2 regions of the Terrabacter koreensis genome follow, and region 1 is predicted to be linked to the other one. Evidence: predicted binding sites of a transcription regulator. Region 1 holds the regulator's gene; the other holds the start of a gene.
What was found. Region 1 encodes LexA, which represses DNA repair genes until DNA is damaged. Its sites were predicted from a motif close to TCGAACANNTGTTCGA; they were not measured.
Positions count from the first base shown of each region.

Region 1 (7,191 bases):
ACGTGTCGTCGTAGCGGCGCAGATCGGCGCCGACCATCGTCGACAGTCCGCCGACGAAGGTGACGACGTGCTCCGCCCGGTCGACGTCGCCGACGGCGACGACAGCCCTGAGGTCGCGCTGGCGCGTGTCGACGAGCAGCAGCCGCCGAGGCCCTCCGTCTCGACGGGCGAGCACGTCACGCACCGCGCGTATGCCGTCCACCTGCTCGTGCGCCCGCGAGCGCTCCCGGGCGTTCCAGGGCGAGCCGTCGCGCCGCGCGTCCGACTCGCGGGCGACGGCCGCTCGCTCGGCGCGGTCGAGGAGCAGCAGGTTCGCCTCGTGACGGGCGGCGGCCGGCACGCCGTCTCGTGGACCGACCCACTCGGGTCGCCCGCGGATGGCCTGACGCTGCTCCTCGTCGGTGAGCGAACGCCACCAGGCTGCCGAGGCGAACACGCCGGCCGCCTGTGGCGGCGGCGCCAGGACGTCGCTCGGGGCCAGGTGGGACGCCGCGAGCCCCGGGCCGACCGCCCCTGTCGAGCTCGCTCCTCGCGCCGCGACGAGGAGCGAGTGCTGGAGCTCCTCGTCGGTCCTGGAGGCTGTCTGGGTGGCCTGCCGGAGGCAAGTGACGACCTCGCTCCTCAGCAGCTCGTCGAGCCGGGCCCGGTGCGCCTCGCCGACCGGGTCCCCCAGGGAGGCGCGAACGGGGAGGAAGAGCCGCCCGTCCTCGTCGACCCACGCGCCCTCGTCGGCCGCCCGACGGTCGGCACGATCGACGAGGTCGAGCGCACTCTGCAGCCGGTGCGACGCCTCTCCCACGGCGTGTCCCGCGGCCGCGACGCTGCTCGCGAGCTGCCCGAGCCCAGCCACGACCGTGCCGTAGCGGTCGGCCGCGGCGGTCGCACCGGCCCCCGACCACCGGGGCGCGGCCGAGCGTCGCCAGAGCACCAGCTCGGACAGCACGACGAGGCGGCGGCGTCGCTCCTCCAGGCGCCGGCTCACCTCGAGCAGCAGCTGGGGACGTCCCGCGCGGACATCGCGCACCCGCAGGGCGCCGCCCGCCGCAGCCGCCGTCATCGGGCGCTGCGCCGGGGGCCGTCGCGCCGCGGGTCGTCCCCCGTGCCGAGTGCCTGCTGGACCACGCGCTCCACGGCGTCGTAGCCGTCGGCCGCCAGACTCACGCACCGGCCGAGCTCGCGCAGCTCCCACTGCGCCGTCGCCAGTCGCGCCTGCCACGCGGCAGCCACCTGCGACCTGCCCGAGGCGCAGCGGCCGCCCGGCAGCCCCGCGGCGACCGGCCGCAGGTCGTCGGCGAGCCCGAGCCGCCGCACCTCGGCGAGCACCTCCTCGATCGTGGCGACGCTGGCGCGCAGCGTCCGGATGTCGATCTCGTACCTCATCCCCTGCTCCCTTCCCGAGAGCAGCCACGCTAGGTCGCGGTCGCCGCGCCCGGTGCGCGTCATCCACAGCCCCGGCAAAGGGCACCACAGGGCCGGCAAAGGGCCGGCAAAGGGCCGGCAAAAGGGGCGCTGACACAGCAGAACGCCGCACCCCCTCCTCAGGGGTGCGGCGTCCGGGCGGGAACGGCGGGGTCGAAGCGCCGCATCCGCCAGCCGCTGGAGGTGGAGCCAACGCGGCCGATCGGAAGGGTCGAGGCACGCGGCCGCCAGCCGGACGGCATACGCAAGGGGCCTCAGACCCGGGAAACTCCGGGCGTCAGCGACCCGGGATGACGAGCTGCTGCCCGACGTGGATCTGGGTGGTGCTGAGGCTGTTGGCGACCTGGAGCTCGACGACGCCGTCGGTGACGGGCAGCTGCGGGAGCTCGCGGGCCGCGATGCCCGACAAGGTCTGGCCCGCGGTGACGGTGACGGTACGGGGCTCGCCCGAGGCCGAGGCGAGCTGGCCGGCGAGCCCGACGGCGAGCAGGGAGACGACTGCGGCGACGAGCAGGGCGACCACGAGGCGGCCGAACCGGGTCAGGCGCAGCGGCGGCTGGGCTGCACGGGCGGCACGAGCTGCACGGGCTGCGTCGCGCCCGGTCGGCACGAGGACGAGATGCGGGCGTGCGGCGGGCCGCGGCTCGCTGGTCTGCTGCTGACGAACGGCCTCGAGGACGATGGCGCTCATGGTGACCTCCCCTTGCTGCTGATCTGGCGAACACGTGTTCGATAGAACGTCTGTACGATTTGTAGCACGTATGTTCGAGGAAGTCGAGACACGCATCGAACAGGTGTTTGGCAACTGTGTTCGAACCTCGTTACTCTTTCCTCACACCACACACCTCACCAGCCACCACTGACACTGGGTCCCGAGCGGTTTCCCGAGCCGCTTGCGACCCGCGTTCAGCAGACGGTCTGACGAGCCGACGAAGGGGACACCATGGGCGTGACCGAGCTTCCCGACCGCGAGACCGGCGACGGGCTGACCGTGCGTCAGCGGCGAGTGCTCGAGGTGATCCGCAACTCCGTCGACCGCCGGGGCTACCCGCCGAGCATGCGCGAGATCGGCGACGCCGTCGGCCTCGCAAGCCCCTCGAGCGTCTCCCACCAGCTCAACGCCCTCGTGACCAAGGGCTACCTGCGACGTGACCCCAACCGGCCGCGCGCCCTCGAGATCGTCTCGCCCGACGCGACGGCGGAGGAGGTCGGCAGCCGCAGCGGCACCCATTACGACACCGAGACCGACTCGGGCGACGCCCGCCCCGAGGCCTCCTACGTCCCCGTCCTCGGGCAGATCGCCGCCGGCGTCCCGATCACGGCCGAGGAGGTCGTCGAGGACGTCTTCCCGCTGCCCAAGCAGCTCGTCGGCGAGGGCGACCTCTTCCTGCTCAAGGTCAACGGCGACTCCATGGTCGACGCGGCGATCTGCGACGGCGACTGGGTCGTCGTGCGCCAGCAGCAGCACGCCGAGAACGGCGACGTCGTCGCGGCGATGCTCGACAACGAGGCCACGGTGAAGACCTTCAAGCGCGTCGACGGCCATGTCTGGCTCATGCCGCACAACGAGGACTTCTCCCCCATCGACGGTGACCACGCGACGATCCTGGGCAAGGTCACCGCCGTCCTGCGCCGCATCTGACGGGCCGCCGGGGCTGCGTCCGACAGGCGCATCGCCCCGGCCCACGCCAGACTCTGGAGACGTGAGTCCTGCAGAGGAGACCACCATGGCCGCCGGGCGCACCCGCGACGTCGTCTACACCTACCGTTACCTGCGTGGCGCGATGATCGCACTCCTGCTCATGCTGCTGCTCTCGGTCGGCTACCAGTGGTGGTGGGAGACCGACCACAGCTGCTGGCTCGGGTCGATCAGCGCGTACTACTACACGCCCGCGCGCACGGTCTTCGTCGGCTCCCTCTGTGCGCTCGGGGCCAGCCTCATCGCCTACAAGGGGCACTCGTCCGAGGAGGACGTATTGCTCAACTTCTCGGGCTTCATGGCGTTCGTCGTCGCCATGGTCCCGACGGTGCCCGACTTCAGCTGCGGACCCAACGCCTACACCCAGACGCCCGCCGAGATCGCGGCGGCGGTGCGCAACAACATCTGGTCGCTCGTCGTCGTCGCGGCCATCGGTGCCGTCATCGTGGCGGCCCTGAAGCGGGGCGCCATGGTGCGCGACGCGGCCGCGCGCCCCACCGCGCGCTCGGTGGTCGTGACCCTGGCCTGCGCCGGTGTCCTCCTCGTCGAGCTGGCCCTCTTCCTCGTCCTGCGCGACCGCTTCATCGCGCTGAGCCACGGCATCGCGGCGGCCACGATGGTGGCCGGCGTCATCGCCGTCATGGCGCTGAGCGCGCTGCGCACCGAGGAGCGGCACCGGGCCGTCGGTGACGACTCCGGTGGCGGTTACCGCCGCATCTACCTCGCCATCGCCGTCGCGCTCACGGCCGCCCTCGCCGCGACGGTCGTCGCGGCGCTGACCGTGACGGGCTTCGCCCACCTCGTCCTCGTCGCCGAGGTCATCGTCATCGTGCTCTTCGCGACGTACTGGGGCGTCCAGACGAAGGAGCTGTGGGACCTCGGTGAGGTCTCCGCCGACGAGGCTCGCGACGTCGGCGCCCGGGCGGAGTGACGGCCGCATCGACGGTCCTCCTGGGTCCAGGTCAGTGGCCGAGCGCCTTGCGCAGTGCGGTCAGCGTCTGGCCCAGCGGCGCGTGCAGCCGGATCGTCGCCTCCGCGTCGCCGCGAGTGGCCGACCGGGTCACGATGGCGACGGGGACGTCGCGCTGGTGGGCCCGCCGCACGAAGCGGTAGCCGCTCATCACCGACAACGACGACCCGAGGACCAGCACGGCCCCGGCCGCCTCGACGAGGCCGAAGACCCGCTCCACCAGGGTCTTGGGCACGGACTCGCCGAAGAAGACGACGTCGGGCTTGACGGTGTCGTTGCCGCAGACGAGGCACCGCGGAGCGTGGAAGGTCTCGACGAGCGCGTCCGCGAGCACGATGTCGCCGTCGGGCCGCACCTGCTCGCCCCACTGCGAGCCCACCGAGGCAGCCGCCTCGGCGAAGCGGGCCATGAAGCCGGGGTTGGCCTCGGTCATCCTCTCGTGCAAGCCGATTCGCGACGTGTACTCACCACAGGTGAGACAGACCGCGCGCTCGAGCGAGCCGTGCAGCTCGACGACGTCCGTCGCTCCTGCCGCCTGGTGCAGACCGTCGACGTTCTGGGTGATCACCGGACCGACGTAGCCCGCGCGCTGCAGGTCGGTGACGACGCGATGGCCCTCGTTGGGCGACGCGGCGTTGAACCGCTGCCACCCGATGTAGCTGCGGGCCCAGTAGCGGCGCCGGGCGTCGCTGCTACCGGCGAACTCGCCATAGGTCATCGGCTCGACCCGTCGGGTCCCGTCGGGCCCGCGGTAGTCGGGGATGCCCGACTCGGTGGAGAGGCCCGCCCCGCTCAGCACCGCGACGCCCCCGCCGCTCACGAGATCGACGAGGTCGTCCAACGTGCCGAGGTCGTGCGTCTCGAGCGGCAGCGTGCGCGACGTCGAGAGGCGTGTCGTCGCGCCGGCGCTGCCGGTGGGGCGAGGAGGTATGCCGGTCGGCTGGTGCACCCGGTCAGCCTACGTCTCCGAGCCGGCGTCACCCGAGCGTGCAGAAGTGACGGAAAACCATAATCACCGGTTATGATCGGTCCATGATCGATGCTGCGGGCCTACGGGTCATGAAGGCCATCGCCGACGAGGGAAGCTTCACGAGCGCCGCCAACGCCCTCGGCTTCACCCAGCCGGCCATCTCGCAGATGGTGCGACGTCTGGAGCAGCGCACCGGCACGGTGCTCGTCGAGCGCTACGGCCGGCAGGTCCGGCTCACGGAGGCCGGCCAGGTGCTGGCGCGTCACGCCGTGGGGGTCCTCGCCGCCCTCGACGCGGCCGAGGAGGAGATCACCGCGATCGCCGGCCTGCGCGCCGGTCGCGTGCGCCTCCAGGCGTTCCCCAGCTCGTCCGCCACGCTCGTGCCGCGAACCCTCGCGATCCTCAAGTCCAAGCACCCCGACATCACGGTGACCTTCACCGAGGCCGAGCCGCCCGAGTCGCTGGCCGCCCTGCGCAACGGCGACTGCGACGTCGCCGTCGCCTTCGCCTACGAGGGGGGCGACCTCGGCGAGCTCGAGGAGGACCTCTCGCTCCTCGTGACCCGCCGCCTCATGGACGACGAGGTGCGCCTCGTCGTGCCCGGCTCGCACCCCCACGCGGGCGACGCGGCCGCGGTGCTCACCGACTTCTCCGGCGACGAGTGGATCGCCGGCTGTCCGCGGTGCCGGGGCCACCTGCTCTCGCTCGCCGACACCGCCGGCTTCCGGCCGAACGTCGCCTTCGAGACCGAGGACTACGTCGCCCAGCTCGGCCTCGTCACGGCCGGCCTCGGGGTGGCCCTCGTGCCCGACCTCATTCTCAACGCGGCCAAGCACGACGACGTCGCGACCCTGCCCCTGTCGCCGGCCTCGCGACGACAGATCCTCGCGGTGACGACCCCCGACCTGCAGCGCGTGCCTGCCGTGGCCGCGGCGCTCGACGCCCTGTGCGAGGCCGCCGGCGCCGACCCCGCGACCTCCACCGCCGAGCTCGTGGGTGCGAAGGCCTGACCCTCCGGACACTCCCGCCGGTCACGACGCCGCGCCAGACGTCGTCGTGACCGGCAGAATGCGGTCATGACACGGGTCGCTCTCGCTGCCACCGGTCCCGCACCCCTCGAGGCAGGCCTCGAGGCGGCGGCCGACGGCGGCAACGCGGTCGACGCCGCCATCGCAGCGGCGCTCAGCGCGATGAGCACCGAGCCCGGTGTCGTGAGCCTGATGGGCGGCGCCTACGTCAACGTGTGGCCCGCCGGCGCCGACCCCGTCGTCGTCGACGGCAACGTCGAGATGCCGGGCCGTGGCCTCGACGCGTCGGCCTTCGGGCACGGCGTCCGCGAGGTGCGCACCGACTACGGCGGTGGCGTGACCATCGGCGCCGGACACGGCTCGGTCGCGAACTCCGGTGCCCTGCAGGCGCTCTCGCTCGCTCGCGACACGTTCGCCGTGCTGCCGTGGCGACGGCTCGTCGAGCCGTCCGCGCGCGCCTGCCGCGAGGGCTACCGCATCGGCGCCGCTGCCGCCCTCTACCTCGGCATCGTGCGCGACACCCTCTTCGGCGACGACGCCGAGGCCCACGCCCTCGTGACCGGCGCGGACGGCGGCGCCGTGCAGCCCGGCGAGACCTGCCTCAACGTCGACCTCGCCGACATCCTCGAGCTGCTCGCCGTGCAGGGGGTGTCCCTCTTCACGACCGGCGCCGTCAGTCGGGTGCTCGTGGACGACATGGCCGCGAACGGTGGGCTCGTCACGGCGGCCGACCTGACGGCATACGAGGCGGTGGTGCGCACCCCGACGATGCGGTCGGTGGGCACGTGGAGCGTCGCCCTCAACCCGCCTCCGTCGGTCGGCGGTCCGATGCTCGCCGCGATGCTCGGGCAGCTCGCCCGGCACGAGCACTGGACCTGGCCCGAGGTCATCGACATCCAGCGCCACGTGCTCGCGTACCGCCTCTCGGTGCACGACCGCTCGCGCGACCTCGACGCGGACGGTCACGCCCTGCTCGAGTCGATCGAGCGCCACGGCCTCGCCGGTCTGCCGACCTCGGCGTCCACCGCCCACGTGTCCGCGGTCGACGAGCACGGAAACGCCTGTGCCATCACCATGTCCGCCGGCTACGGCGCCGGCATGGTGA
Region 1 is NZ_BAAGQU010000002.1:315,686-322,876, reverse strand. It holds gene ACYVNR_RS01900 (alpha/beta hydrolase) at 1-1,057, opposite strand, end outside; gene ACYVNR_RS01895 (hypothetical protein) at 1,054-1,380, opposite strand; gene ACYVNR_RS01890 (LysM peptidoglycan-binding domain-containing protein) at 1,697-2,110, opposite strand; gene lexA (transcriptional repressor LexA) at 2,363-3,061, shown strand; gene ACYVNR_RS01880 (hypothetical protein) at 3,123-4,049, shown strand; gene ACYVNR_RS01875 (Sir2 family NAD-dependent protein deacetylase) at 4,081-5,037, opposite strand; gene ACYVNR_RS01870 (LysR family transcriptional regulator) at 5,121-6,068, shown strand; gene ACYVNR_RS01865 (gamma-glutamyltransferase) at 6,135-7,191, shown strand, end outside.

Region 2 (7,191 bases), on a different contig from region 1:
TGATGACCTCGTGCCGACGGGCCTGGCGCTCGGTGACGAGCACCGAGCCGCCGGGGTAGAGGGCTCCGGCGAGGTTGGGGGCGAAGCCGCCAGTGACGATGAGGCCGACGCCGCCGCGGGCGCGCTCCGCGTAGTAGGCGGCGAGGCGGTCGAAGTCCTTCGCGCGGTCCTCCAGCCCCGTGTGCATCGACCCCATGACGACGCGGTTGCGCAGCGTCGTGAACCCCAGGTCGAGCGGCTCGAGCAGGTGCGGGTAGGCGGTGGAGGTCGCGGGAAGTGCCGTCACGCGGTCGAGCGTAGCCGCTCGGTTACCCGCGGGTAGGGCGAGCGCGGCGTGGGTCACAATGTCGGGGTGAGCCAGATCGAGCACGTGGACGTCCTCGTCGTCGGCGCCGGCCTGTCCGGCATCGGGGCGGCCTACCGCCTTCAGACCGAGGCCCCGACCCGCACGTACGCGATCCTCGAGGCGCGCGCCTCCCTCGGCGGCACGTGGGACCTGTTCCGCTACCCGGGAGTGCGGTCCGACTCCGACATGATGACGCTCGGCTTCCCGTTCGAGCCGTGGACCGACCCCGACGCCATCGCCGACGGCCCGAAGATCTTGGCGTACCTCGAGTCGACGGCTCGCAAGCACGGCATCGACCGGCACATCCGGTTCGGGCACCAGGTGGTGGCTGCCTCGTGGTCGTCCGTGGAGGCTCGCTGGACGGTCACGGTGGAGCGCGCGGGTGGTGGCTCGGAGCAGCTCACGTGCCGTTTCCTCCAGCTGTGCAGCGGCTACTACGACTACGAGCGGCCCCACGATCCCGAGCTTCCGGGCATCGGCTCGTTCGCCGGGGACGTCGTGCACCCGCAGTTCTGGCCCGAGGGGCTGCCCGTCGCGGGCCGCAAGGTCGTCGTCATCGGCTCCGGCGCGACGGCCGTGACGCTGGTGCCGTCGCTCGCCGACCTCGGGGCCGACGTCACCATGCTCCAGCGCACCGCGACGTGGGTGACGGCGCTGCCACGACGCGACCGCGTGCGCGACGTGGTGCAGCAGGTGCTGCCGTCGCGCGCCGGCGGAGTCGTCGCCCGCTACAAGAACGTCCTCGCGACGATGGCCTTCTACGAGCTGAGCCGGCGGCGGCCGGCCGTTGCGAAGTCCCTGCTGTCCAAGGGCGCCGCCCGCGCGCTCGGGTCGACGACGCTGGTGAGCGACCACTTCACCCCCACCTACGACCCCTGGGACCAGCGCCTCTGCGTCGTCCCGGACGGCGACCTCTTCGAGGCGGTGCGCTCGGGACGCGCCCACGTCGTCACCGACACGATCGAGACGTTCACGCCCGACGGCATACGGCTGCGGTCGGGGCGCGAGCTGGCCGCCGACGTCGTCGTCACGGCTACCGGCCTGCGCATCAAGGTTGCCGGCGGCATCGAGTTCACCGTCGACGGGGAACGCCGGCCCACAGGCGAGCTCACCGTCTACCGCGGCGCGATGTTCGCCGACGTGCCGAACCTCGCCGTCACCATCGGCTACGTCAACGCCTCGTGGACGCTGCGCGCCGACCTTGCGAGCCGCTACGTCTGCCGCCTGCTCAACCACATGGAGCGCAACGGCTGGCGCGTCGCCGTACCCCGGGCGCCGGAGGGGATGGAGGGGCGGCCGTTGCTGCCGCTGCGCTCGGGTTACGTCGAGCGGGCCGCGGGCGAGCTGCCGCAGCAGGGTGACGCCGCGCCGTGGCTGATGCGGCAGAACTACCTGCTCGACCGGCGCGACATGCTCAGGGGCGACGTCACCGAGGCGATGGCCTTCTCGCGGTGAGACGGCTTGCGTGGCAAAGCAATCCGTTCTCCACAGATACGCATTCCCCCTTCCCGATTTGTCGAACACGTGTTCTAATGGATTAGTCGAAACGCCGCACAGGGGAGGGTTCGTATGCCGTACGTCGCGTCATCGCGAACCCCTGCCGAGTCGACGTGGCTGGGCCGGTTGCACGCCGAGGTGGAGTACGCCCCGGCCGACACCGGTCATCGTTGCGTGCCGGACGAACGGACGCGGTCGGTGGCGGCGACGGAGAGCCTGCTGCGTTCGAGTGAACGGGTGATGGCGCAGATCGAGGCGCTCGAGGCGGCCAAAGCCCGCGTCGAGGCGGACCTGATCGCGGCGTACGGGGCGTTGCACACGATCGCGGAGCAGCAGATCGCCGCCCTGCCGGCGGGGTCCTCGCGGCGGGCTGCGGCGCTGGTGTCGCCGGTGCGGGTCGTCGCGGAGGAGATCGCCCTCGGGACCGGCGTCGGGGCCGGTGAGGTGGGGCGCCGGTTGACGCTCGCGACGGCCCCACGGCGACACCGGCGTCTGCTGGCCGCGCTGCGTGAGGGCGGGACGTCGCTCTACCGGGCGGTGCAGGTCGCGTGCGAGACGGTGCAGCTCTCGGACGCGGACGTCGCGACGGTGGAGGAGGCGGTGCTCGCGCCGTCTCGGGACGGGCGGCCGGTGGGGCAGCGGACGTTCTCGGCCCGGTTGCGGCGGGCCGTCGCCTCGGTCGACACCCGCGGCGCGGACGAGCGGCGCGCGCAGGCCAAGGCCCGGCGGGGTGTGTTCGGGCGGATGGTCGAGGACGGTATGGGCTGCCTGACGATCACCGCCGACGCGGGCACGATCGCGGGGGTCATGGACCGGCTCGACGCCGATGCCCGCGCCAGGCGCGGCTCCGGCGACCCGCGCACCCTGGACCAGCTGCGCTGCGACCTGGCCACCGCAGCCCTGCTCAGTGGCCACCTCGACCCCGCCAAAGTGACGGACGAGATGACCGGTGACGCGGCGGCGCGGGTGTGGCTGGTCGTGCCGTTCGAGGTCGCCACCGGCCACAGCGACGCGGCGTGCGAGCTGCCCGGGCACGGCTGGGTCACCGCCGCCCATGCCCGCGAGCTCATGACCCGCCCCGGGTCGGTGTGGCAGACCCTGCCGGTGAATGTTCGCGACGGCCACGCGATCAGCCGCCCGACGAAGGCCTACCGGCCCACCACGGCGATGGTCGAGCACGTCCGCGCCGTCGACGGCACCTGCCGCGGCCCCGACTGCACCACCCCGGCCACCCGCTGCGACCTCGACCACGAGATCCCGTGGCCGGCCGGTGAGACAGCCGTGACGAACTTCTACGCCAAGGAACGCCGGCACCACAACCTCAAGACCCACCAGGTCTGGACCAGCACCCCCGTCGCCGACGGCGGCTTGCAGTGGACCACCCTGACCGGCCGCACCCACACGACCTACCCCAAGGACTGGCGCGAAGGCATCGGCCCGCCGGGCGACGATCCGCCGCCCTTCTGAGACTGAAGAGGGTGGTGGTTCGGCGCCGCGAATCGGGTACGCCGACCTCATGACCACATCGAACACACCTTCGAACGACGACGTCATCGGTGGCGCCTCGGGCGACTCGACGATCAAGGACCCCGAGGACTGGGTCACCGGCGACGAGGCGATGACCGGTGCGCAGCGCAGCTACCTGGAGACCCTCGCCCGCGAGGCAGGCGAGACGCTCCCCGCAGACCTGACCAAGGCCGAGGCGAGCGAGCACATCGACCGGCTCCAGGCCCAGACGGGTCGCGGCGCGTCCGACTGAGACGGCCCGCGGCACGGGTCAGCGTCGCTGGGCGGTGGAGGAGATGTGGGCCTCGAGGGCTTCGCGCAGCCCGGCCGCCTCTCGGGCCTCGAGCAGGTCGACGAGGTGCTCGTGCTCGCGCGTCAGGCCGCGCATGTGCCGGCGACCCGTCGGCTCACCGAGGCGCGTGAGGCGCACGAAGGCCCCGAGCTGCGTCAGCAGGCGGGAGAGCGTCGGCATGGCAGCCACTGCCGCCAGCGCCCGGTGGAACTCCTCGTCGAGCCGCAGGAAGGACTCGGAATCGTCCGTGTCGGCGCTCCGACGCTGCTTGATGGTGAGCAGCCGCAGCGCGTCGACGTCGTCCGGTGTCGCACGGGCACACGCCTCGGCAGCCGCAGCACCCTCGAGCGCGACCCGGATCGCGACGATCTCGGACCGGTGCCGCTCCGACACGTCGACGACGAGCAGCTGTCGGCGGCTCCCGGGCACGAGCAGTCCCTCGCTCGTCAGCGTCCGCAGGGCCTCGCGCACCGGAGTGCGTGAGACGCCGTGCGCATCTGCCAGCGACACCTCGTCGAGCGCGCTCCCGGCGACGAGCTCGCCCGAGAGGATCCCGGCGCGCAGGGCCTCGTAGACGCGGGCGGCCTTGGTGTCCCTGCCGTCCGTCCCCACTACTTCGCGAAGATCTGCGACTCGTCGGCGAACGCCTTGAACTCCATGGCGTTCCCGGCCGGGTCGAGGAAGAACATCGTCCACTGCTCGCCGGGCTCGCCCGCGAAGCGGAGGTAGGGCTCGATGACGAACGACGCGCCGGCCGCCTTCATCTTCGACGCCAGGTCGTGGAAGTCGTCGACGGCCAGGACGCACCCGAAGTGCGGCACCGGCACGCTGTGGCCGTCGACGGCGTTGTGTGCGGCCGGCCCGGGTGAACCTCCCGGGGCCACGTGGGTCACGACCTGGTGGCCGTAGAAGTTCCAGTCGACCCAGTGCTCGGCCGACCGCCCCTCCTCGAGCCCGAGGACCCCGCCGTAGAAGTCCCGGGCCCGGGCCAGGTCGTCGACGGGCACGGCGAGGTGGAAGCAAGGGCGTTGGGTCACGTGTCCTCCTGGGTCGGATGTATGCAGGAATCTCTCTTGTATACATACGCCGCCGGCACGCGTCAACGGTGGTGCCAGGCCTCGCTGGGACCGAGGCCTTCAGCCGATCTCGACGCCGTCGGAGACGGCGCCGGCCTCGACGAGCTCGCGCAGCCGGGCGACGGCGCGGTCGTGCACCGTCCAGGGGTCGATCGTGTTGACGTAGATCTTCGTGCCGCCCTCGAAGCCGGCGAGCGTGGAGATCCGCCACTTGAGCACGGCCCGCAGCGGCATCGGCTGGTCCACGGAGGGCGGCCGGTGGTGCCACTCCTCGTTCGACGGCACGTGCACGCCCGTGGCCGCGTGGCAGGCGTGGACGAGGTCGGAGAAGTCGCGCAGCTGCTCCTCGTCCAGCTCCCACGGGCAGCCCTCACCGTCGGTCACGTGCACCACGAGGGCGGGGTAGCGGTGGCCCACGCCGGCGAAGGCGACCGCGTGCTCGTTGCGGGCGACGACGAGTCCCTGCTCGGCGGCGTACTGGGCGCCCCACCTGGCGAAGACGCCGGGCTCGGTGCGCAGCAGCTCGATCTCACGCTCCTTCTGCGCGCCGAGCTCGTCGATCGCGACGATCTGCTTGTGCAGGTGGTCGAACGACGCGCCGGCTGCCGAGAGCCAGTTCTGGAAGACCGACACGTAGCGGGCGCAGGCGTTGTCGCGGTAGAGGTCGCGCATCGCCCGCACCGTGAGCTGCGTGTAGCGCCAGTGTTCCTCGGGCGTCAGCGTGCCCGAGCCGGCGAGCTGCGTGTCCTCGGTGGCGCCGTCGACGTAGTGCCGTCGCGCGATGACGACCTGGTGGTTGCCCGCGAACAGCCCGACCGCCTCGCGCTCGAGGTCCTCCTCGGCGAGCGGCTCGGCGTCGGCGCCGGGCGCGCTCCGGGCCCGCATCCGGATGCGGGCGAGAGCCGTGACGTGCTCGCGTCCCTGCGCCGTGCCCAGGTATGCCGTCCGGTGCGCTAGCGACGCTGCCGTCGGCTCGAAGCCGTGGCTGAGGTGCCAGTAGTCGTAGCTGAGGATCTCGAAGAGGTTGGGGATGAGCCGGAACTCCGGCCGGGTCGCGTGCAGGTCCTCCGCGAGGACGGCTCGCACCTCGCGCCAGCCGTCGCCAGTGACGCCGTCGCCGCCGCCGTCGCGGACGACGCGCGCGATCTCCGGGGTCGTCTCGAGCATCCGGGCCCAGCAGAACGCGCAGTGCCGGTCGTGGTCGTCAGGGTCGAGCGGGAGCGGGTGGTGGCTGGGCACCCCGAAGGGTCTCGCCGCCCGGCCCGGCAGGGTCCAGACCTTCGTCCCGGTCAGCGGGTTGACCTGTTTGATGGTGCCGTCGGGCAGGCGCACCAGGGGCTCGACCACGCTCCCAGCCTAGGTGGGTTAGCGTCGCACCGTGGCCGTTGACGACACCTCAGACCTGCCCGCAGACCTGCCTGCCGACGCGCCCTACCGCGACCCCGCGCGTCCGGTGGAGGAGCGGCTCGAGGACCTCCTCGCCCGCATGACGCTGCCCGAGAAGGTCGGCCAGATGCTCCAGCTCGACGCCCGCGGCGACCTCGACGACATCGTGAGCACGAAGCTCGCCGGCTCGATCCTGCACACCGCGCCCGACGACATGCCGCGCGCCATCGAGCTCGCCGCCGCCACCCGCCTCGGCATCCCGCTGCTCACCGCCGACGACTGCATCCACGGCCACTCGTTCTGGCCCGGCGCGACGATCTTCCCGACCCAGCTCGGCATGGCCTGCACGTGGGACCCCGAGCTCGTCGAGCGGGCCGCCCGCGCCACCGCCGTCGAGGTGTCGGCGACCGGCATCCACTGGACCTTCTCGCCCGTCCTCTGCATCACCCGCGACCTGCGCTGGGGTCGCGTCGGCGAGACCTTCGGCGAGGACCCCCACCTCATCGGCGAGCTCGGGGCGGCCATGGTGCGCGGCTACCAGGGCGACGGCCTCACCGACCCGACCGCGGTCCTCGCCTGTGCCAAGCACTTCGCCGGCTACTCCGAGACACAGGGTGGCCGCGATGCGAGCGAGGCCGACCTCAGCCGCCGCAAGCTCACCTCCTGGTTCCTCCCACCGTTCGAGCGTGCGGTGCAGGAGGGCTGCCGCACCTTCATGCTCGGCTACCAGTCGATCGACGGTGTGCCGGTCACCGCCAACGGCTGGCTCCTCGACGACGTGCTCAAGCAGCAGTGGGGCTTCACCGGCACCCTCGTCACCGACTGGGACAACGTCGGCCGCATGGTCTGGGAGCAGAAGGTCTGCGCCGACGACGTCGAGGCGGCCGCCGTCGCCGTGCGGGCGGGCAACGACCTCGTCATGACGACACCTGCCTTCTTCGAGGCCGTGCAAGAGGCAGTCGCTCGAAACCTGCTGGAGGAGAAGCAGATCGACGAAGCAGTCCGCCGCATCCTCCGCGTCAAGCTCGAGCTCGGCCTCTTCGAGAACCCGCGTCCACCCGACCGCGCGCGCCAGGCCGCCGTCATCG
Region 2 is NZ_BAAGQU010000004.1:23,637-30,827, forward strand. It holds gene ACYVNR_RS02845 (NADPH-dependent 2,4-dienoyl-CoA reductase) at 1-286, opposite strand, end outside; gene ACYVNR_RS02850 (flavin-containing monooxygenase) at 353-1,801, shown strand; gene ACYVNR_RS02855 (HNH endonuclease signature motif containing protein) at 2,084-3,310, shown strand; gene ACYVNR_RS02860 (DUF3072 domain-containing protein) at 3,360-3,602, shown strand; gene ACYVNR_RS02865 (GntR family transcriptional regulator) at 3,621-4,253, opposite strand; gene ACYVNR_RS02870 (VOC family protein) at 4,253-4,678, opposite strand; gene ACYVNR_RS02875 (DUF4921 family protein) at 4,778-6,064, opposite strand; gene ACYVNR_RS02880 (exo-beta-d-1,3/1,6-glucosidase) at 6,096-7,191, shown strand, end outside.
Region 2: ACYVNR_RS02855 (HNH endonuclease signature motif containing protein) is a predicted target of LexA. The motif match lies at 1,863-1,878, and genes of this name have one in related genera.